4 regions of the Pantoea sp. XAF26B01_ASV70 genome follow, and region 2 is predicted to be linked to each of the others. Evidence: predicted binding sites of a transcription regulator. Region 2 holds the regulator's gene; each other region holds the start of a gene.

Region 1 (5,775 bases), 1.8 Mb from region 2:
TTCACATTCTACCCGTTCGAGACTGCCTTAACGTCTGAGCCGCTGCCCGCACAGGCGGTGGCATTGCCGCATCATCAGCCTGATGACCTGCAGGCGACGCTGATCCTGCGACCAGAGTTCTGGTCAACGTTCACCGAAGCGGCAGGCGAAGCGCTGGGCCGGCGGTTACGTCCGCTGTTTGCCGCTTTGCGTCATCAGGGCGGCAACGGCAGCTGGCAGGAAGTGGAGGGCGTGTGGCAACTGACGCTACAACTGACGCCGGATGAGGCGGTGGCTGACCGGGCGCTGAGCCAGATTGTCGCCGCACTGACGCTGTCGGTTGAGGCGGCGCAGCCTTCTTCGGGGGAAAGCATCGCGATTCGTGCACTGCTGCGGCAGTTGCCTTATCAACTGGCCGCCACTATTACGCCACATTGCTGGCGGGCGGCGCTGAAAGGCGGCAACGCGGCACTGCATTCACTGATTGCCCGGCGGCTGAGCGCACTGTCGCTACCGGTTAACCCTGACACGCCGCCAAAGCGCATGACGACACAAACCGGTATGACGCGCCTGCCACACAGCAGCGCGGACAATGCTCTGCTGCTGTTTATCCCGCTGCATCGACCTGAACAGCTGGCGGCGCTACGCGCGCTGGCGTTGATCTACGAGCCGCGCTTTTTCCAGCGCTATCGCGTTGAGCAGCCTATCGGTTATGTGGTCAGCAGCCGCTATATGCGCTGTGCCGATGAAGATGGGGTACTGTTTGCGCTGCAGTCGCCCGATTACAGCGCGCTGTCACTGCTGCGCTACTGCCGCAACTTCCTGCGGTCACTGAACGAGACGCTGGCGGGTTACGATCTGGCGGCACTGAAAGCGCGTCTTCTGAGCCGGGAAGTGGATCAGCCACTGGCGTGCTTACGCGCAGACAATGGCCTGGCAGAACCGGATACGAAGCAGATTGAGGCGCTGACACTTGCGGATCTGCAACAGCTTCACCGCACGCTGATTCAGGATCGCCGCCGCTGGCGGGTGCTGTTCACCGGCGGCGAGAATGTGTAGCGCCCGGTATAAAGTTGCTGAATTTATTTGAAAATTACCGACAAATCTCTTCACTGTCTATTCCGGGCGAACTGGACCACACTCAATTCACTTTGTCCGCATAAGGAATTGACCGTGAAAAACTTCAAACGTATTGCACTGCCCCTGTTAGCCGCTGCCACCCTCTACGCCCCGTTGTCTCAGGCTGAGGCGATGCACTACCAGCTGAATCCTGAGCATACGTCGGTGATTGTTGCCTGGAACCACTTCGGCTTCTCAAACCCTACCGCTGATATCCCTGATGCAACCGGTAACCTGGTGTTTGATAAAGATCATCCAGAGGCATCACGCGTTGACGTGACCCTGCCAGTCAGCAAAATCGACAGCCACGTGGCTGCGCTGACCAAAGAATTCAAAGGCGCTGAGTACTTCGACACCGCTAAATATCCGACTGCGACCTTCCACAGCACCAAAGTGGTGGCGAAGGGCGACAACAAATTTGATGTTGAAGGCAACCTGACCCTGAAAGGGATCACCAAGCCAGTTACGCTGCACGCGACGCTGAACAAGCAGGGCGAGCATCCGATGGTGAAAAAGCAGGCGATTGGTTTTGATGCCACCGGCACCATCAAGCGTTCTGACTTCAAGCTGGACAAATATGTCCCAGCGGTAAGCGACGAGGTCACTCTGACTCTGTCTACTGAAGCCTACGCCAAGTAAGCTTTTTGGGACGTAGCGGCTTGCTGCTACGCCCCTTATTCGTTTTTTCTGCGCCTTCTTCCCCTCTGAAATCTATTCTGCCCGCCTGTTTATCTGCCATAAAATAATCCGGATATCTCCTCATCAACTATTTTCTGAACGCTTTATCTGGCCCGGAACCGGGAAAAATGAGGCGAAAGTCACAAATTTGCAACAGCACGGAATAAGCCACTCAGTGCCGCTGTGTGGCGAAATAAAATTCAGATGCCTTCTGAACTAACTTATTGATTTATATCGTTTCACTCTAATCGGCCTTCCCGCGAATAGTGTGATTTTGATCTCATAAACCGCCGTTCAGACACCCCTGTCAATAACCCCGCCCAAAAAATACCGCTCGTAACTGTGATCTCCTCTGCAAATAGCAACCCCACGAACCGGAAGAATGGCCCTCAGCAGATTAAGACAGCGAGGTGAGGGAAATGCGAATTGGAATGGTGATCAGTGGCGGTGATGTAACCGGCATTAATAATTTTGTCTTCCAGTTAGGGCGTCTGACGCAGGCGGAGATCGTGATATTTGATGGTGGCATTCCCGGCCTGCTGGCAAATAACCATCGTGATATCAGCCAGCGTGATCTGCTCGACTTTTCCATCGCCTCAATTCCGGTTATGCAATCGGGACGCACGCAAAAGAAACTGGTGCGCAGCGAATATGAATGTATTGCCCGCCAGCTGAAAAGCGCCCGTATTGACGTATTAATTATGGCGGGCGGTGACGGGTCGCTGCAATTTCTCCATACCCTGTCGGAGTCTGGCGTTAATTGTTTCGGCGTCGGCATGACCATCGATAATGATGTCTTCGGCAGTGATTACACCCTGGGTTTTTCCACCGCCTGCGAGCAGGTATTAAAAGAGGTCGCGAAACTGCGGAATACCGGGCGCGCCTTACCTGGCCGGGTATTTATGCTGGAGTTACTCGGCGGCTACTGCGGCGAATTAACCCTGCAGTCGGCGATTAAATCCAATGCGGACATTGCGCTGATCCCGGAGTGCCAGATTCCTTTGCCACAGCTGGCGCAGCGCATCACCCGGCGGCTGGCAGAACAGAACAGCGTGATCATTCTCTGTTCAGAAGGCTACACCCGCGAATATTCGCCCGGTTTTCAGGGGGCTATCGACACCTTAATCAAACAGCTTGAGCCGCTTATTGGCGTACGCGTCCGTAAAACTATCCTCGGTTACGGGCTGCGGAATGGTGATCCCACCTGCGAAGAGATTTATCAGGGCACCATTATGGCCAGTGAAGTGGTGCGTTGTATTCAGTCAGGCATGCGGAATAAAGCGGTCATTATTAATGGCAGCAATAAACCGATTCCGATTGATTTAATAAGCATGCAAAAACGCCTGGTCGATATTGACGGGCACCATTATAAACTCGCTAAACAACTCAATATATTGTGAGGAGAAAACCATGCTGAAAATATTATGTGTCTGTGGTTGTGGCTTAGGATCCAGTTTTGCGATTGAGATGAGCGCAAAAGCGGTTTTAAAAAAACTGGAGATTGAGGCCGATATCGATCACACCACCATTTCAGAAGCGAATGCCTTTAAGTCGGACATGATTCTGACGCAAAAAGCCTTTGCCGATGTGTTAAATGCCGACGCCAGTCCGGAACAGATTAAGCGGGTCATTATTCTTAACCGGCTCACCGATAAAGCGGAAATAGAGCAGAAGATCCTGGCCTTTTTAAAAGAACGCAACGTAAAGGTCGCCGCCCATGAATAGTGTGATCGACTTCCTGGTAAAAGATCTGCTGGGGCAGGCGTCTATTCTGATCGCCTTTATTGCCCTGATCGGTCTGCTGCTGCAAAAGAAATCCGCAGGCAAGGTGGTGGAAGGCACCTTTAAAACCCTGCTCGGCTTTTTAATTATGATGGCGGGTATCAATATTATTGTGGGAACCCTGACGTTCCTCAATACCATTTTTACCCACGGCTTTGGCATGCGCGGCTATATCACCGATGTTGCCGCCATTGCCGGGCTGGCTAACCGTGAGCTGGGGTCTGAAGTGGCACTGACGCTGCTGGTGATCTTTATCGTCAATATCATCATCGCGCGACTGACGCCCTTTAAGTACATCTTCCTCACCGGCCAGGCCCTGCTGTGGATGGCGACGATTGGCGCGGTGATTGGCTACAAAGCGGGGCTGACCGGTCTGCCGCTGATCCTGACCGGCGGTATCTTTGGCGGGGTCATGGCCGTGGTGATGCCTGCGCTGGCGCAGCCGGTGGTACGACGTATTACCGATTCGGACGACGTTGCCCTGGGTCACTTCTGCACCATTGGTTATCTGGTCACTGCGGCGGTCGCCAAAGTGGTCGGCAAAGGATCGCGATCCACTGAAGATCTGAAGCTGCCCGATAACTTCAAGTTTCTGCAGGATACCTATCTGTCGATGGCGCTGGTGATGGTGCCGATGTACCTGATCCCCGCCGTGGCGGCCGGTCCGGCGTTTATCGCCCAGTACAGCAACGGCATGAACTACCTGATGTACGCCTTTATGCAGTCGATTCAGTTCGTGGCCGGAGTCTTTGTGCTCTACAGCGGCGTTCGTCTATTGCTGAACGAGCTGGTGCCTGCCTTCCGCGGTATCGCCATGCGTGTCGTGCCGGATGCCAAACCGGCGCTGGACTGCCCGGTTATGTTTCCCTATGCCCCGAACGCGGTGATTGTTGGCTTTCTCGCCACCACGCTCGGCTCAATTGTTGGCATGCTCGTCTTCCCGATGTTTGGTCTGGCGATGATCCTGCCTGGCCTGCTGACCAACTTCTTTGCCGGTGGCACCGCCGGGGTATTTGGTAATGCCATGGGCGGACGGCGCGGCGCGATGATCGGCGGCTTCGTCCACGGCCTCTTTATCACCATTCTGCCCGCCATCCTGGTGCCGATGCTGGAGAGCTATGGCTTCACCGGTGTGACCTTCAGTGACTCAGATGTCATCAGTACCGGCCTGGTGCTCGGCCACGCCTTCCAGAATAACTGGCTGTTCGTTGCTCTGTTTATTGCCTTTGTTACCGCGCTTGCCTGGTTTGTTAATGGCAAATCCACAAAACCTCAAGAGGAAAAAATCCATGAAACTTTATAACTTCGCCGATCTGTTACAGCTGGCTAAACAGCGCGACTTTAAAGCGGTGGGTTCTTTTAATCTTCACTGCCTGGAGATGCTGCCCGCCTATTTTAGAGCGGCAGAGAAAACCAATAGTCCGTTAATGATTCAGATCTCCACCGGCACGGCGAAATATCTCGGCCATAAATTACTGGTCGATGCCATTAAATCGCTGTCAGAGAGCAAAAATGTCCCGACCTGTCTGCATCTCGATCACTGTTCCGATTTAGCGGCGATTCAGACAGCGATTGATGCCGGATTCAGTTCCGTGATGTATGACGGGTCCCATCTGTCAATTGAGGAGAATATTGCCAATACCCGCCGGGTGATCGATATGGCGCGTCCGCACAATGTTTCGGTAGAAGCGGAGCTGGGCGCGATTGGCGGCTCGGAAGATGGTAAATGTGTGGAGATGGAGGCGATTGCGTTTACGCCGGTGGAAGATGCGCGCCGTTTTGTCGAAGAGACCGGCGTCGATATGCTGGCGATCTCCATCGGCACCGTGCATGGACTTTACACCGGTAAAGCGCATATTCAGCATCAGCGGCTGGCAGATATCACGGCGGCAACCCACACGCCACTGGTGCTGCACGGCGGCACCGGCGTCAGCGATGAAGATATGCGGCTGGCGGTCAGCAGCGGTATTGAGAAGGTCAATGTCGGCACCGAAATGAATGTTCAGTGGGTAGCGCAGTGCAAATCGACCTTTGAAAAAGGCAAGGTCAATGACAGCGTGCGTAATTTCCTGGTGCCGGCCAATGATGCGGTAACCAGTGTGCTGGTAGAGAAGATGCAGTTATTCCGGTAATCGCCCGTTTCGCCATCACCGGCTTATTGCGTCAAACCTTTTATAATTACCTATTAATCTGAGCCACCCCGACATGCTACGGGGC
Region 2 (5,775 bases):
GCCAGCGATGAAATGGTGTACATCACGCTCAGATGATCGAGAATGCGCCGCACATGCTGCTCCACCACCGTGATCGGTCCCTCACTGATGTTCTCCAGCTCATCCAGCAGGTTAACCTGTGAGCTTTCACCATCATATTCCAGCCGCTGCTGACACCGCTGCAGCGCGATTTCACAGGATTGCAGGTAACGCTCAGCCAGCGAGGCAGTGAGCATGGTGTGCTCACGCGCCAGAATCGTCATGGCGTTGATATGCTCGACGATAAACTGACTGTGCGTGACCCAAAGCCGCATATCACTCAGATAGCGGGAGTTGAACGCGGGTTCCTGCATCGCCTGATTCAGTGAGTTAAACAGCGCATTGTGTGCCTGATTGACCTTCACCCGCTGATAAGCCAGTTTCTCTGGTGACTGTTCGTCACCCAGCAACAGCCGCAGCGCATCCTGATAAGTTTCCAGTGCGTCATGGGCGTTCTGCCGCAGTAAGCCGCTCTGCCACTGCGGCCACAGCCAGAGCATCCCGCCAAAGGCGATCAGACAACCCATCAGCGTATCCATGAGTCGCGGCAGCAGAAACTGCGCGCCATTCAGCGACAGCAATTGCAGCGAGTAAACCGCCGTGACCGTAAAGCCAATCATCGACCAGCCATAAAACTGGCGGGTAAAGCGATAGCTGATAAAAGTAATTGCCAGCATGATCAGCAGCACCAGCGACTCCGGCACCGCCATGCGCAGCGTGGCGGCCGCGATCACCAGACCGGCAAAAGTGCCCAGCGCCCGGTGCTGAATGCGGACACGGGTAGCGCTGTAGCCGTTCTGGCTGACGAACATGATGGTCATCAGGATCCAGTAGGGTTTGGGGATGTTGAAGAACAGCGCCAGCGCGCTGCCCAGCATCAGCATCACCGCAAAGCGGCCGGCAGTGCGCAGGGCCGATGAGCGAAACGAGAGATAACTGCGCAGTGCCGGTAACAGCGGCAGACGGCGCTGGCGGTCAGCCATCAGATCGCGCTGATAAAGGGGTTTCTGGGTGCGCAGGACCCGCGCGATGCGGTTGAAGTGGTAAAGGCAGAAGTTACCCACCGGATTGTCGGGATGCTGATGGGCGATTTTCTCCAGCGCGCCGAGCTGTTTATCCATCGCAAAGCGATCGGGTAGCTGGTGATAGAGAATGTTATCCGCCAGCACCCGCAACCGGGCCGAGATGGTTTTGGCATTCCAGCGGATCACCGCTTCGGCGTGGCTCTGTTCGACCAGCTTCTGCACCTCTTCCGGCCGATGCAGGCTGACCGAGATATGTTCCTGCAGATCCAGCGCCACCTGAAAGGCGCGCGTCAGCCGTTTATGGCTGTGATCGCGGCTTGCCGACAGCATATGCATCTGCTGATAACAGGTGTTAATCAGATCGACCACTTTCTGCTGACGAGCCAGCAGCGGCGGCAGCGCCTTTTCTGGATCGGTCAGCTGCGTCAGCAGGGTATATTTTGCGTCGCAGTAGTTAGCCAGCTCGCGATAGATCAGGCTCAGGCTTTCGCGCATTGGCTGCTCTTTCCACAGCCAGAACCAGAACCAGTTAAAGAGCCCGTACCATAGCGTGCCGCCGATATAGAGCAGCGGGGGAACATAGATTGGCATGCGGCCAATCAGGCTCAGGGTAAAGATGGCGGCAATCAGGGTGCCGGGCAGCAGACGACCATGCAGCGGGCTGATCTCCCCGGTAACGCCGAGCAATAAGGGCATGGCAAACAGAATCAGCGGCAGCGGAATAGCATGCAGGGTGAGCCACTGCATCAGAAAGCTGCCGAGGGCAAACAGGCTGCCGCCAACAATCAGGCGTTTGAAGAAGCGTTTATGCGGGGTATCCAGACCGGCGATGTTGCAGCAGGCGGGCACTAATGAGAACAGCAGACCTTTTTGCAGGTCGCCAGCCAGCCAGCCCAGCGCCACCGGCAGACAGAGCACCAGCGTTTGCCGCAAGGCGTAGTTAACTTCAGGATGGTAAATAATTCGACGCCACATCGGCCCAACACAAACAATAACGGCGTGATGTTGCCATCACGCCGTGGGTGACAGGAATTAGCGGGTGCCGTAAACGACGATGGTTTTGCCGTGTGCGGAGATCAGGTTCTGATCTTCCAGCATCTTCAAAATACGGCCCACGGTTTCACGTGAACAACCAACAATCTGGCCAATTTCCTGACGAGTGATTTTAATTTGCATGCCGTCGGGATGCGTCATGGCATCTGGCTGCTTCGCCAGGTTGAGCAGGGTCTGTGCAATGCGTCCGGTTACGTCGAGGAAAGCGAGGTTACCCACTTTTTCAGACGTCACCTGCAGGCGACGCGCCATCTGCGATGAGAGTCGCATCAGGATGTCAGGGTTAACCTGGATCAGCTGACGGAATTTCTTGTAAGAAATTTCCGCCACTTCGCACGCGCTTTTCGCACGTACCCAGGCGCTGCGCTCCTGGCCTTCTTCGAACAGGCCAAGTTCACCAATAAAATCGCCCTGATTCAGGTAGGAAAGAATCATCTCTTTGCCTTCTTCATCTTTAATCAGAACCGCAACGGAACCTTTCACGATGTAGTAAAGCGTTTCTGCTTTTTCACCTTGGTGAATCAGCGTACTTTTGGATGGATACTTGTGAATATGGCAATGGGACAGGAACCATTCGAGTGTAGGGTCTGTTTGCGGTTTGCCGAGAACCATTCGCTATTATCCTCTGTTGTAATCGTGCCCAAAATACAGGGGGCAGTTTTCCCTGTCAGGCGGTGAAAGCTTCAAGCGTTTCCATTTCAGGAAATTATTCGGGCCGCATCAGGCGCAGTGCGCATCATCCTTCCCGGCTTCGTCATCGGGTGACGAAAAATATTTTCAGCACTGTTTGTAGCACAGCTTTTGCCGACTGTCTTCTGTTGTCTCGCTTCAGCTACGGGCGGATTTCTCTGGATTGCTGTTTACCAGGCGAAAGCGTACTCTGGCGACAAAACAGCGTATTCCGGAGCAAAAATCATGCAGGCAAGAGTGAAATGGGTAGAAGGGCTGACATTCCTCGGAGAATCCTCATCCGGCCATCAGATACTGATGGATGGAAATTCGGGTGATAAAGCGCCCAGCCCAATGGAGATGGTGCTGATGGCGGCGGGCGGATGCAGCGCGATTGACGTGGTATCAATTCTGCAAAAAGGCCGAAACGATGTGGCTGATTGTGAAGTAAAACTGACCTCAGAACGTCGTGAAGAGGCGCCGCGAATCTTTACGCACATCAACCTGCATTTTATCGTGAGTGGTAAAGCCCTCCAGGATAAAGCGGTATCACGCGCCGTGGATCTTTCTGCTGAAAAATATTGCTCTGTGGCCATCATGCTGGGTAAAGGCGTCAACATTACGCATAGCTATGAAGTGATCGAACTTTAGTACCAGCAGGGATCTTTTAAGGTCGCGGGCAAAATCTGTCGTGCTCTGCTGTCAGACTGTGCCTGCGCTGGGAACCGGGTCAGATCGGAAAGTCGCTTAAGCCAATCCCTGGCCGCTCGGCCCGCGCGATTACGCACCTCATCCCTGAGGTGCGCCCGTAGCCGGGCCAACGCGTTGCGTTGTTCAAAAACGCTCCCGGCGTTTTTATCCGGGCGGCGGGACGCTTTCCTCTTCTGACCCGGTTCCCAGCGTGTTGAACTTATCTATTGCTGCCAGATTCTTTCTGCCCAGGCGTTGTCTGTAGCGACCTTCCTGAAACCGGATGCGGTTGCCGGACGTGAAGCGAAGGGAGCATATACCTGTAGCAAAGCATCGCGGGCCAGGGATGGCGGTTTTGCGTCTTTGCGAAAGGTTTATGCTCCCTGAAGCCTGCTCAGCGGTAAGTCTTTAGCCGCAGGAAAGCCAGTTTTACCATCTTTATGAAAGACATCTGCTCTCAGAGCGGTTTTTGCTGGCCTCTTACTCTATTCGCTTACCTTCCATCAGCCGCTTCACCAGCGGACCCATGATCAACTCCATCGCCAGACCCATTTTGCCGCCAGGCACCACCAGCGTATTGATGTGCGAGATAAACGAGCCCTGCAGCATCGCCAGCAGGTAGGGGAGGTCGATATCTTCCAGCGCCTGGAAGTGGATCACCACAAAGCTCTCATCCAGTGACGGAATAGAGCGGGCAGCGAACGGGTTTGAGGTATCGACCGTCGGGACGCGCTGAAAGTTGAGGTGAGTGCGTGAGAACTGTGGTGTGATGAAGTTGATGTAATCTTCCATCGAGCGCACTACCGAATCCATGACCGCTTCACGTGAATGGCCGCGCTCGCCGGTGTCGCGCACCAGCTTCTGTATCCACTCCAGGTTCACAATCGGCACCACGCCAACCAGCAGATCAACCTGTTCTGCTACGTTGTGCTGCGCCGTCACCACACCGCCGTGCAGCCCTTCGTAGAAGAGAATATCGGTGTTCTGCGGCAGCGGTTGCCACGGCGTAAAGGTGCCGGGCACCTGATTCCACGGCACCGCTTCATCGTAGGTATGCAGATATTTACGCGACTGGCCCTGTCCGCTCTGACCATACTCTTTAAAGCTCTGCTCCAGCAGGCCAAAGTCATTGGCTTCCGGGCCAAAGTAGCTGACATGACGTCCTAAATCGCGCGCCTTACGAATCGCCATATCCATTTCAGGGCGGGTAAAGCGGTGAAAACTGTCACCTTCCAGCTCCGCCGCATGAAGATCGAGCTGCTGAAAGATTTTGCGAAACGCCACGCTGGTGGTGGTGGTCCCTGCGCCGCTGGAACCAGTCACCGCGATAATGGGATGACGTGCAGACATAGAAAAGCTCCCTGTGAGGTCGGGCAATAGGCATTGTTAACACGAAATGCCGTTGGGTGCATCAGCCACGAAATTCTTTGCGCGGCATGATATTGACCGATTCGTGCAGTTCCGACCACACCAGTACCACTTCACCCGTTTCCAGCTGACGTCGCACATCGGCCACCTTGTCGATCAGGCTGCGTTCCTGCTCGCCATAGTCCGTGCCTTCGCGCAGCACAAAGGTTTCAATCAGATTTTCAAGGGTCTCAGGTGAGACCTGTTGCCAGGGAATAATCACGAGATCAGTTATCCAGAAAAGGGGCGATCCACTGGGGGATACGCTGTTCCAGCCACATTTCAGGCTGGCGTAATGTCCCACCAACAAAACCTACATGGCCGCCGTGTGGTGTCAGTTGATAAGTAATAGTGGCAGATAATTGGCTGCTGTGCGGGATCACCTCATCACTCATAAAAGGATCATCTTTGGCGTGAATGATCAGCAGCGGTTTCTCTGCGTGCTTCAGCCAGGGCATGGCGCTGGCACGATGATAGTAATCGGCCGCATCCAGAAAACCGTGGGCGCGGGCGGTAATGGCATCATCAAAATCGCGCAGTCGCCGCAGCGATTTCAGCTGCGCCAGATTGACCGGCAGCGTATCCGGCCAGGCGTGCAGTTTGCGGCGGGCATTTTTCTTGAGCTGCGCCAGCAAATAGTATTGATAGACGCGTGAGAAGCCGCGTTCCAGTTTTAGGCTACAGGGCTCCAGCAACAGCGGAGCGGAGACAATGACGCCCGCGTCTACCTCAGCGGCTGCGCCCTGCTGGCCCAGCAGGCAGCCCAGCATGTTACCGCCCAGCGAGAAACCGACCGCGGCGGTGGGTACGCGGCCCCAGCGGGTGCGCAGCCAGTGCAGAAAAAAACGGGCATCTTCGGTTTCGCCGGAGTGATAGATGCGGTTGAGCCGATTCGGTTCGCCGCTGCAGCCGC
Region 3 (5,775 bases), 690 kb from region 2:
ATCGTCACCGCTCCAGCGGCTGAGCAGGCGCAGTGACTTACCGTAGAGCCAGCAGATCGCGACACCCGCAATCAGACCACCCACCGCCACTTTCAGGAACTCAACGCTGGCACCGCCCCAGGTAAACACCATGGTACCCATGGCGACTGCCACGGCAAATTTCAGCGATACCAGGCCCGAAGCGTCATTCATCAGGGCTTCGCCCTGCACGATCGACATAATCTTCTTGGGAATACGGCCTTCACCGACAATGCCTGAGAGCGCCACGGCATCGGTCGGTGACAGCACCGCCGCCAGCGCAAAGGCAGGGATCAGCGGGATACCAGGTACCAGCCAGTAGATCAGATAGCCGATGCCGATCACGGTAATCAGGACCAGCGCCAGTGCTAAGCCAATTATCTCGCGACCATGATGCAGGAACTCACTGATCGGCGTCTTCCAGCCATCCGCGAACAGCAGCGGCGGAATAAAGAGCACCAGAAACAGCTCCGGGTCAAAGTCGACATGCAGACCAAAAGTTGGCCAGGCCAGCATCGCACCCACGGCGATCTGAACCAGCGGCAACGGGATCTGAAAAGGGAGGATACGAGCCGCGACGCCAGAGAGCGACACGACCAGCGTCATGATGAGAATTGTAAAAAAGATTTCCATGCTTTCCTTAGGCGTCGTTTCTTTCAATCATTGGTTAAGCGCTAAAGTGTAAAACAAACTGCGGTGAAGATTGTCAGCTACGCGTGCGCCGGGCGGGAAAATAGTGAAAAATTCCGGACGTGCAGCCGCACGCCCGGTTGTACAGTCAGATCGCCCAGCCACCGGCGTAAAACGCCACCAGCGCGATAGCAATAATGACGGTGCCGACGTTGAGCTTGCGCCATTCCCCCGCGAAGAGACGCCCCACGACCAGGCTGGCGAAGCCGATCATAATGCCGGTGACGATGTTACAGGTGAGCACGATAATCACCGCCGTTAACAGGCCCGACATCGCATCGACAAAATCATTAAAGTCGACTTTCGCCACATTACTGAGCATCAGCAGACCCACATACATTAATGCAGGCGCGGTGGCGTAAGCCGGCACCAGATACGCCAGCGGTGACATAAACAGAATGGCAAGGAACAGCAGGCCGACCACAATCGCGGTAAGACCGGTTTTACCCCCCGCCGCCGTTCCTGCCGCCGATTCGATATAAACCGCAGCCGGTGACGCGCCCACCAGACCCGCGAACAGGCTGCTGACGGAGTCGCTAGTCAGCGCACGGCCACCATTGATAATCTGGCCCTGTTTATCCAGCAGATTTGCCTGACCCGCGACCGCGCGAATGGTGCCGGTCGCGTCAAAGACCGCCGTCATCACCAGTGCCAGCACGCTTGGCAGCACGACCGGCTGCATCGCGCCCATAATGTCGAGGCTGAACAGCAGCGACTCACCGCTGGCATCACGCAGGCTCGGCAGCGCAAACAATCCTTTGTAGCTCACCGCCGGATCGAAAATCAGCCCCAGCAGCGAAATGGCGATAATTGTCATGAGAATACCGCCGGGCATCCGGCGCTTCTCCAGTCCAATAATTGCTGCCAGTCCCAGCAGCGTCATCATTACCGGAAAAGTGGTGAAGTGCCCCAGCGCCACCGGCAGGCCCGGTGCCGGGTTTTTCACTACCAGGCCTACACCGTCAGCCGCAATCAGCAGCAAAAACAGGCCAATTCCGACGCCGGTGCCGTGCGCCACGCCCATCGGCAGGTTACGCAGGATCCAGGCTCGAATGCCGGTCACTGAGATCAGGGTAAACAGCAGACCCATCAGGAACACCGCGCCCAGCGCTACCGGCACGCTGATGTGCTGGCCCAGCACGAGGCTGAAAGCGGTAAAGGCGGTTAAGGAGATTGCACAGCCAATCGCCATCGGCAGATTGGCCCACAGTCCCATAATGATGGAACCAAAGCTGGCAACCAGGCAGGTGGCGACAAACACGGCAGTAGGGGGAAAACCGGCCTTGCCCAGCATTCCTGGCACCACGATAACGGAGTAGACCATCGCCAGGAAGGTGGTAAGTCCGGCCAGAATTTCCTGGCGCACGCTGCTGCCGCGCGCCGAGATCGAGAACCAGGCGTCCAGTTTTCCACTGGCCGGGCGTGATTCAGTTGACATAGTTGAGCCTCAAAAATTTTTGTTGTGTGGATCGCTCTGCGACCATCGCTGTCCCTGGAATAAGCGGGTAGACGGCGTCACTGTCGGGTTTTACCCGGCAGGCAAACGTTTACCTTGCCGCAGATAGTTGGCCGCCAGAAGCGGCCAGATAAAAAGGCATGCGATTATCCGGCGTTTAGCGGCACATTTTCAACTGTCAGAGGGAGATTCTTCAGCATAAAGATCAGGCTTAAGTGGCCAGCAGCCACGTGGCCCAAGCCGACGTCAAACGCTGACGCCCTGAAGTTAACGCGATTTTCAGGGGGATGCGCACCGGCGCAGCCGTGATGAGACACGACCCGCCAGTGGAAGAGGGGAATTAACCTGGCAGCGAAAGCTCGCCGCCCTGATCGATCGCGCGCTGCCAGGCGGCACGCTGTTGCACAGTCTGCAGCCATTTCTGGCTGGCGGGCATCTGCTCCAGTCCGACACGTCGCGCAAGCGCCAGCAGCGGAAAGCTCATCTGGATATCAGCGATACTGAAGCGCTGACCGGCGAACCAGGGATTTGCAGCCAGATGCTGTTCGATCATCTGCATGTGTGGCTTAAGCTGTTTATCCAGGAACGCTTTCTGCACGCCTTTACCGAATGCCGCCCCGACCGGACGCAGCAGCCACGGCACCGGTGCTTTACCCATCTGACCGAAGATCAGCTTCATCACCAGCAGCGGCATCAGCGAGCCTTCGGCATAGTGCAGCCAGTAGCGGCACTGCAGCCGCGACGCCTCATCACTCACTTTGAGCCGGAACTCGTGATCATATTTCTCTTCAAGGTATTCGAGAATGGCACCTGACTCTGCCACTACCTGGTTCCCGTCGGTAATCACCGGTGATTTTCCCAGTGGATGCACTTTTTTCAGCGCCTCCGGGGCCAGCATGGTCGGTTCGCGTTGATAGCGTTTAATCTGGTACGGCACTTCCAGCTCTTCCAGCAGCCACAGCACCCGATGCGAGCGCGATTTCTCAAGATGGTGAACGGTGATCATCATGATTCCCTGTGTTTTGACCTTCACCAAGTATAGACGTCACTCCACATCCGGATGTTTATCATCCTGTTCCGGGTCAAGCAGCACCGCACCCGAGCCCTGCTGACCCAGCCGGTCGCCGGGATTGCGCAGCGGGCAGTCGCGCATCGACAAACAGCCGCAGCCGATACAGCCATCCAGGTCATTACGCAGGCGGGTCAGGGTTTCAATGCGCTTATCCAGCTCTTCGCGCCAGTGCTGCGTCAGCGCATCCCACTCCGGTGTCGACATGCGCTTGTCAGGCGGAATGTGATCCAGGCTGTCACTGACCGTTGCCAGCGGAATGCCGATACGCTGCGCAATCTTGATAATCGCGACGCGTCGCAGCACGTCACGGCTGTATCGCCGCTGATTGCCGCTGTTGCGGGTGCTGAAAATAAGTCCTTTTGTCTCATAAAAGTGCAGCGCCGAAACCGCCACACCGCTGCGGCGCGCCACTTCACCCGGTGTTAAGACCGGTTTCGGATAGTTGCGTTCTTTTTTCATCAGGCTCTTTACCTCAAGTTAACTTGAGGAATTATACTCGCTCTCCATCAAAACCACTAAACTCCCATTACCGCTTATTAAGCACCAGAAGGATGAGACCATGATGCAAGAAGAGATCATTCATTCCCTGACGCACTGGATTGACCAGAACCTGGATAAGAGCCTGTCGATCGATGAGGTTGCCGCAAAATCGGGCTATTCGAAATGGCATCTGCAGCGTATGTTCCGTTCGGTAACGAAACAGACGCTGGGTGGCTATATTCGCGAGCGCCGTCTGACGCTGGCAGCGGAAGCGCTGTCACAGACACAGCGGCCGGTTTTTGATATTGCGATGCAGTATGGCTATGACTCGCAGCAGACCTTCTCCCGCGTGTTTCGTCGTCAGTTTTCACAGACGCCTACCGCTTACCGCCATACCATGCGCCGCCAGGCGATTCAGCGCCCTCGCCTGCTGAGTTTTGGCTGCAATGACGGTATCAGTAGCTTCACCCAGCGCACGACCGGCGAGTGCTGTCCGGTTCGTTGACCCCTCAGATGCGCCCGCCCGGGCGCATCTGACTGATTTCCCCGCCGTTCTTCTTCTACTGCTCACTATTCCCTCACGCCGCTACCATACCAGAGTCAAATTTTGTTCAAAATTTAAAATCGGGTGATATAATGTGACTCAAGTCACACTTTGAACCTGGGTTGACGGCGAAAAAGCACCCCCTGACACACTTTTCCGCCGCCGGTGATGTCCGCAGATTGTCAGGAATACTTACTGATATTGAGGTCCGGCCGATGGCTACGTTAACCGCCAGTTTACTTGTTATGCGTTGGGAATTGCTGAGCGCAATCATGATGTTTTTTGCCAGCACCCTGAAAACCAAACTTCGTCAGGATAGCCGTCACGTGATGGCATTTATGTGTGGCGGGATTGGTTTAGGCATGACCTGCTGGTTTGTTACCGGTCTGATGGGCATTACCCTGAGCATGGATAACGTGCATAACTTTCTGGAAATCTCAAAGCATGCCTTTATCGATGTGATGAGCCAGGCGCCTGCTGACTGGCCGATGCCCTGATTTTTGCGCATAAAAAACCCCGCTTAGCGGGGTTTTTTATATTGCTGTGTGTGCTTAAATTTTCTTCAACATGGCAGGAATATTAACATCCTGCACTGTAACGCCCGGGCTCTGCGTTCCGCGGCGGTCCTGAATCCACATATCTCCCATCATCTGATTTAAACCACGATCTAATCCGGTGACCAGTCCTGCACCTGGGGTGAAGGTCAGTTCGCCAAAGTAGATGCGCTCGTCATGGATATACCAGTCCACACGCACGTAGTCGAAATCACTGGCCAGCTTCTTGCTCAGTTCGAGCGCATGTTCCAGTGACGGCATAATCGGTGAGACATCCAGACCGGTATCGCGAATCTTGTGATAGGCCTCATTGAGGTTATTCACGTAGAAATTCATCGACAGCAGCGGCTGGCAGCGGTTGTAGATCACCTGCAGCACATATTCGAACTTGCCATCACGCTTGTTGAACATATGAAACTTGTAATCAATCGGCGCGCTTTTGCCATCACCAATGTACTTCTCAACCAGGATACGTGGCTTGATGTAGCGATAGTGAATCTCACGCGCTTCGTTGGCGAAGTCGGTCTTCAGCCAGCGATAGCAGTCATGAATGATCTGCTGCTTGCGCAGTGCGTCTGGCTCCTCCAGCAGAATCTCTACCATGTTGGAGGCGTGGTTCGGCTTGATCACCGTCCCCTTCCAGCAGGGTAAGCTGTTCAGCGTGGTCGGGTCAGTCGTTTCGTGTACCAGCGGGATCAGGTATTCATTACCGATTTTTTCAGCAATGAATTCGCGCACCGAGTACTTATCTGACAGACGACCATAGCTTTGGTAATCGCCGAAGATAAACTTACGGTACAACACCTTCTCGTTGAACACTTTTGGCTGACGCAGATTGGGCAGCTTTCTGAACTTATGGAAGTAGTAGATGCGGTCCTGATAAGCCCAGGGCATCTTCTTAATAAAATACTGCACACTTCTTCTGAGTTCTTCTTTCAACTTGAGCATATCTGACCTCATT
Region 4 (5,775 bases), 430 kb from region 2:
GGAAGTACTCTTCACCTGCGTCCAGCAGACCGTCGATCCATGGCAGCAGTTTCTTGGCACAGTGGTCAGTGTGCAGGATAACCGGCACGCCATACTGCTCAGCCATCAGGTGAACATGGTGCGCACCCGCGATAGCGCCGAAAATTGCCGCGCCCTGTGGTTTGTCAGTCTTGAAGCCTTTACCCGCGATAAATGCAGCACCGCCGTTAGAGAACTGGATGATGATTGGCGCTTTAACTTTCGCCGCTGCTTCCAGTGCCGCATTGATGGAGTCGGTGCCGACGCAGTTTACGGCTGGCAGTGCGAATTTGTTCTCTTTCGCAACTTTGAAGATCTTCTGTACGTCATCACCAGTGACAACGCCGGGTTTTACGAAATCAAAAATTTTAGACATGATTGTGTCCTGTTTCGTGACCGTTGTTCCCCTTGAGGAACGTCGATTTAAACGCCCAGACGGGCAAGACTTCAGGCGATGCCGCCAGGCATCGCCCCCAAAGGATTACTGCTTCGCACGCTCTTCCAGCATGGCAACTGCAGGCAGTTTTTTGCCTTCCACGAACTCAAGGAACGCGCCGCCGCCGGTAGAGATGTAGGAAATTTTGTCTTCGATGCCGAACAGGTCGATAGCCGCTAAGGTATCGCCGCCGCCTGCAACAGAGAAGGCATCGCTGTCTGCAATGGCGTTAGCCACGATCTCGGTGCCTTTACGGAAATTAGGGAACTCAAACACGCCCACCGGGCCGTTCCACAGGATGGTTTTAGCATCCTTCAGGATGGCAGCCATCGCCTGTGCGGTTTCATCACCAAAGTCCATAATCTCTTCGTTATCCGCAACTTCCGAAACCTTTTTCACGGTAGCGGTCGCAGTTTCAGAGAATTCTGTGCCGACACGTGAGTCAGTTGGAACCGGAATACCGTGCTGATCGCGCAGGCCTTTAGCCGCTTCAACGAAATCTGGCTCATACAGGGATTTGCCGACGTTGTTGTCGATAGCGACGAAGGTGTTGGCAATGCCGCCGCCCACAATCACGGTGTCCGCGATTTTGACCAGAGATTGCAGCACGTCAAATTTGGTAGAGACTTTTGAGCCCCCTACCACAGCCACCAGCGGACGCTCCGGGTTGCTCATGACTTTACCCAGCGCTTCCAGTTCTGCAGAGAGCAGCGGGCCAGCACAGGCGATAGGGGCAAATTTGCCGACGCCGTGGGTAGAAGCCTGTGCGCGGTGCGCGGTACCAAAGGCGTCCATCACAAAGACGTCGCACAGAGCAGCATATTTTTTAGACAGTGCTTCGTCATCTTTCTTTTCGCCTTTGTTAAAGCGAACGTTTTCCAGCACAACCAGTTCGCCAGCGCCGACTTCAACGCCATCGAGGTAATCTTTTGCCAGGGTCACGGTGGTGCCGCTAAGCTTGTCTTTCAGGTAGTTAACTACCGGCAGCAGCGAGAACTCTTCATTATATTCACCTTCGGTCGGACGACCCAGGTGAGAGGTAACCATTACTTTCGCGCCCTGTTTCAACGCCGCTTCAATGGTTGGCAGAGAAGCACGGATACGTGCATCAGACGTCACTTTACCTTCTTTAACCGGTACGTTCAGATCGGCACGGATCAGAACGCGTTTACCAGCCAGATCCAGATCGGTCATCTTAATTACAGACATGGTGAATCCTCTCGTTGATTCTCATAAGTTTTGCCAGACGCATACCGCGTCTTACCTGAAACCGCTTGCGGCCATCGCTAACGTCGTGTCGAGCATTCGGTTAGCAAAGCCCCATTCGTTGTCACACCAGACCAGGGTCTTGATAAGGTGTTGACCGCTGACCCGCGTTTGTGTTCCGTCCACAATGGCACTGTGCGGATCATGGTTAAAATCTACTGAGACTAACGGTAATTCCGTATAGTCAACTATACCACGAAATGTCCCTTCTGCCGCGCTTCGCAACAGGGTGTTAACTTCACACGCCGTCACCGCCTGATGCACAGAAACGCTGAGATCAATGGCCGTCACGTTAATCGTCGGGACGCGAACGGCTATCGCCTCGAAGCGATCGTTGAATTTCGGAAAAATACGGGTAATGCCTGCCGCCAGGCGAGTGTCCACCGGAATGATCGACTGACTGGCTGCACGCGTACGGCGCAGATCGCTGTGATAGGCGTCGATCACCTGCTGATCGTGCATCGCCGAGTGGATCGTGGTGACGGTGCCGGATTCGATACCAAACGCATCATCCAGCAGTTTAATCACCGGGATAATGCAGTTAGTGGTACAGGAAGCGTTGGAGACGATGCGGTCACTGGCGGTGAGTGACTGCTGGTTAACGCCATACACCACTGTGGCGTCGAGATCGTTTCCGCCGGGATGAGAGAACAGCACTTTTTTGGCGCCAGCCTGAAGATGCGCTTCGCCATCAGCGCGTGAGCCATAGACGCCGGTGCAGTCCAGCACCACATCCACGTCGAGTTCACGCCACGGCAGATCGGCAATGGCTGCACGGTGCAAAATGCGCAGGGTATCGCCACCCACCCACATTACATCGCGCTCCTGGCGGACATCGAAAGCAAAACGGCCATGGCTGGTATCGTATTTCAGCAGATGCGCCATACCGGTGGCTTCTGCCAGCTCGTTAATCGCGACCACGGTGATCTCTGCACGTCGGCCCGTTTCATACAGCGCGCGCAGGACGTTGCGTCCAATCCGGCCAAAACCATTTATCGCTACCCGTACCGTCATTTCTCTCCTGCCACGTCAGACTGAAAAAAACGTGCCGTTAGCCTGAGCGTTTCACTGCATTTTGTACAGGAGATTCTTACCCGGCATTGTCCGAAACCAGGGCGATTTGCCTGGCGACTGAAACGGTTCAGCTACAATAATAGAAGGAAGGAATAACAGGAATGATTGTGATCAATCTGGCTGCTTAAATTTGGATCTGCGTCACAAATTAAGGCAAAAGGCGGTTATTACTGCAGGAATAAAAAAATAAAAGGGACGAAAATCTCGTCCCTCTGTTTTTACAGCCGGGCGGGAACAGGCCCGCCTGACCGGTTTTACGCCAGCAGCGCTTTCGCTTTCGCGACGACGTTGTCGACGGTAAAGCCAAACAGTTCGAACAGCTGATCGGCAGGTGCAGATTCGCCGAAGCTGGTCATGCCCACGATAGCGCCGTTCAGGCCGGTGTATTTGAACCAGTAATCAGCGATGCCCGCTTCGATTGCGACGCGTGCGCTGACCGCTTTTGGCAGTACGGATTCACGGTACTCATCACTCTGCTTGTCGAAGGCATCCGTTGATGGCATAGAGACCACGCGCACTTTGCGGCCTTCGCTGGTGAGTTTGTCCCAGGCACCGACAGCCAGTTCAACTTCGGAACCGGTGGCGATCAGGATCAGCTCAGGCGTGCCATCGCAATCTTTCAGCACGTAACCGCCGCGCGCTACGTTAGCCAGCTGAGCAGTGTCACGCTCCTGCTGCGCCAGGTTCTGACGGGAGAAGATCAGCGCAGTCGGGCCATCTTTACGCTCAATGGCATATTTCCACGCCACCGCGGATTCAACCTGGTCACATGGACGCCACAGGCTCATGTTTGGCGTGGTGCGCAGGCTCGCCATCTGTTCAACCGGCTGGTGCGTCGGGCCATCTTCGCCCAGACCGATAGAGTCGTGGGTGTAGACCATGATCTGACGGATCTTCATCAGTGCCGCCATACGCGCTGCGTTACGCGCATATTCAACAAACATCAGGAAGGTCGCGGTGTAAGGCAGGAAGCCGCCGTGCAGCGCCAGGCCATTGGCGATTGCGGTCATACCGAACTCACGCACGCCGTAGTGGATGTAGTTACCCGCAGCATCTTCGTTGATCGGCTTAGAGCCAGACCAGATTGTCAGGTTGCTGGGTGCCAGATCGGCTGAGCCGCCCAGGTATTCCGGCAGAATTTTACCGAAAGCTTCAATAGCATTCTGTGAGGCTTTACGGCTGGCGATCTTCGCCGGGTTCGCCTGCAGCTGCTCAACGAACTTCTGCGACTCTTCCTGCCAGTTAGCTGGCAGTTCGTTGCTGACGCGGCGTTTAAACTCGGCAGCCAGTTCAGGATGAGCCTGTGCGTAAGCGGCGAATTTCTCATTCCATGCAGACTCTTTCGCCTGGCCCGCTTCTTTCGCGTCCCACTCAGCGTAGATATCAGAAGGAATAACGAACGGCGCGTGGTTCCAGCCCAGCTGCTTGCGGGTCAGTGCCACTTCATCATCACCCAGCGGTGCGCCGTGTGAATCATGGGTACCGGCTTTGTTCGGTGAACCAAAACCGATAACGGTTTTGCACATCAGCAGTGAAGGCTTGTCGCTGACGCTTTTCGCTTCTTCGATCGCTTTCGCAATCGCATCCGCATCGTGACCATCGACGCCGCGCACCACGTGCCAGCCATAAGCTTCAAAGCGCTTAGCGGTGTCGTCGGTGAACCAGCCATCAATGTGACCGTCGATAGAGATACCGTTGTCATCATAAAACGCCACCAGTTTGCCCAGCTTCAGCGTACCGGCCAGTGAGCAGACTTCGTGCGAGATACCTTCCATCATGCAGCCATCACCCATGAAGACATAGGTGTTGTGGTCTACGATGTCATGACCCGGACGGTTGAACTGTGCTGCCAGCGTGCGCTCAGCAATGGCAAAACCTACTGCGTTAGCGATGCCCTGCCCCAGCGGACCGGTAGTGGTTTCAACGCCCACGGTGTAGCCATATTCCGGGTGACCTGGAGTTTTTGAGTGCAGCTGACGGAAGTTTTCCAGTTCGCTAAGGGGCAGATCGTAGCCGGTCAGGTGCAACAGGCTATAGATCAGCATTGAGCCGTGACCGTTAGAGAGCACGAAACGGTCGCGGTCAGCCCACAGCGGGTTGGTTGGGTTGTGGTTCAGGTAGCCGCGCCAGAGTACTTCAGCGATGTCCGCCATGCCCATTGGGGCACCCGGATGTCCCGATTTCGCTTTCTGTACTGCATCCATACTTAACGCACGAATGGCGTTGGCAAGCTCTTTACGAGAGGGCATTTTCTACTCCAGGTCGGATTAATGCTTCGCACCTTAACTTATTGTTATTAATGAGTTACCGGGCAAAACAAGGAAAAAGTTGCCCATCAATGTACATGAGAAACGGGGCAAAAGTACATGCTGTAAAACGCTAAATGCAGCCGCTTCGTATGGCTTTTCCAGCCATATCTGCTAGCAAAGTGCAGACTGGCACGCTATAACCAAATCGTTTATTCACCTGTCTGAGTTTCAGGTGTTTGTTTTTCTTACCTTGTTATGAATGGGATACAGCATGAAAATCAAAAAAATGGTGTTAGCGCTTGGACTGACGACGCTGCTGAGTGGCTGTCAGGGTTTAGACAATAATGCGCTGATGCAGTCGGGCGCGCAGGCGTATCAGGCTTATACCCTCAGCGACGATCAGGTAAAGCAGCTGAGCGATAAATCCTGTGAGCAGATGGACAAAGATAATCAGATTGCGCCTGCTAACAGTGATTATCAGCAGCGTCTGAACAAGATCGCCGCGGCGCTGGGCGATAACATCAACGGCGTACCGGCTAACTACAAGGTTTATCAGACCAAAGATGTCAACGCCTGGGCGATGGCAAACGGCTGTATTCGTGTTTACAGCGGTCTGATGGATATGATGACTGACAATGAAGTGGAAGGCGTGCTGGGTCATGAGATGGGCCACGTCGCGCTAGGTCATACGCGCAAGGCGATGCAGCTGGCGTATGCCACAACCGCGGCCCG

What was found. Region 2 encodes CRP, which controls carbon source genes, mostly activating them, when cyclic AMP is high. Its sites were predicted from a motif close to ATGTGANNNNNNTCACAT; they were not measured.
Region 1: ACX8ZY_RS10515 (6-phosphofructokinase) is a predicted target of CRP. The motif match lies at 2,043-2,060, and genes of this name have one in related genera.
Region 3: ACX8ZY_RS18330 (YjcB family protein) is a predicted target of CRP. The motif match lies at 4,353-4,370, and genes of this name have one in related genera.
Region 4: epd (erythrose-4-phosphate dehydrogenase) is a predicted target of CRP. The motif match lies at 2,924-2,941, and genes of this name have one in related genera.

The regions. Positions count from the first base shown of each region.
Region 1 covers NZ_CM137251.1:2,248,870-2,254,644, reverse strand. The annotation lists gene pqqF (pyrroloquinoline quinone biosynthesis protein PqqF) at 1-1,038, shown strand, start outside; gene ACX8ZY_RS10520 (YceI family protein) at 1,153-1,737, shown strand; gene ACX8ZY_RS10515 (6-phosphofructokinase) at 2,196-3,176, shown strand; gene ACX8ZY_RS10510 (PTS sugar transporter subunit IIB) at 3,187-3,501, shown strand; gene ACX8ZY_RS10505 (PTS sugar transporter subunit IIC) at 3,494-4,861, shown strand; gene ACX8ZY_RS10500 (class II fructose-bisphosphate aldolase) at 4,848-5,690, shown strand.
Region 2 covers NZ_CM137251.1:416,474-422,248, forward strand. The annotation lists gene ACX8ZY_RS01920 (YccS/YhfK family putative transporter) at 1-2,018, opposite strand, end outside; gene crp (cAMP-activated global transcriptional regulator CRP) at 2,076-2,708, opposite strand; gene ACX8ZY_RS01930 (OsmC family protein) at 3,012-3,416, shown strand; gene ACX8ZY_RS01935 (phosphoribulokinase) at 3,936-4,805, opposite strand; gene ACX8ZY_RS01940 (YheU family protein) at 4,867-5,085, opposite strand; gene ACX8ZY_RS01945 (hydrolase) at 5,090-5,775, opposite strand, start outside.
Region 3 covers NZ_CM137251.1:3,870,587-3,876,361, forward strand. The annotation lists gene ACX8ZY_RS18305 (Na+/H+ antiporter) at 1-651, opposite strand, end outside; gene ACX8ZY_RS18310 (NCS2 family permease) at 797-2,146, opposite strand; gene ACX8ZY_RS18315 (glutathione S-transferase family protein) at 2,505-3,170, opposite strand; gene soxR (redox-sensitive transcriptional activator SoxR) at 3,210-3,695, opposite strand; gene soxS (superoxide response transcriptional regulator SoxS) at 3,796-4,221, shown strand; gene ACX8ZY_RS18330 (YjcB family protein) at 4,476-4,757, shown strand; gene ACX8ZY_RS18335 (ATP-grasp fold amidoligase family protein) at 4,812-5,762, opposite strand; gene ACX8ZY_RS18340 (oligosaccharide flippase family protein) at 5,771-5,775, opposite strand, start outside.
Region 4 covers NZ_CM137251.1:849,383-855,157, reverse strand. The annotation lists gene fbaA (class II fructose-bisphosphate aldolase) at 1-394, opposite strand, end outside; gene pgk (phosphoglycerate kinase) at 500-1,663, opposite strand; gene epd (erythrose-4-phosphate dehydrogenase) at 1,715-2,734, opposite strand; gene tkt (transketolase) at 3,049-5,043, opposite strand; gene loiP (metalloprotease LoiP) at 5,315-5,775, shown strand, end outside.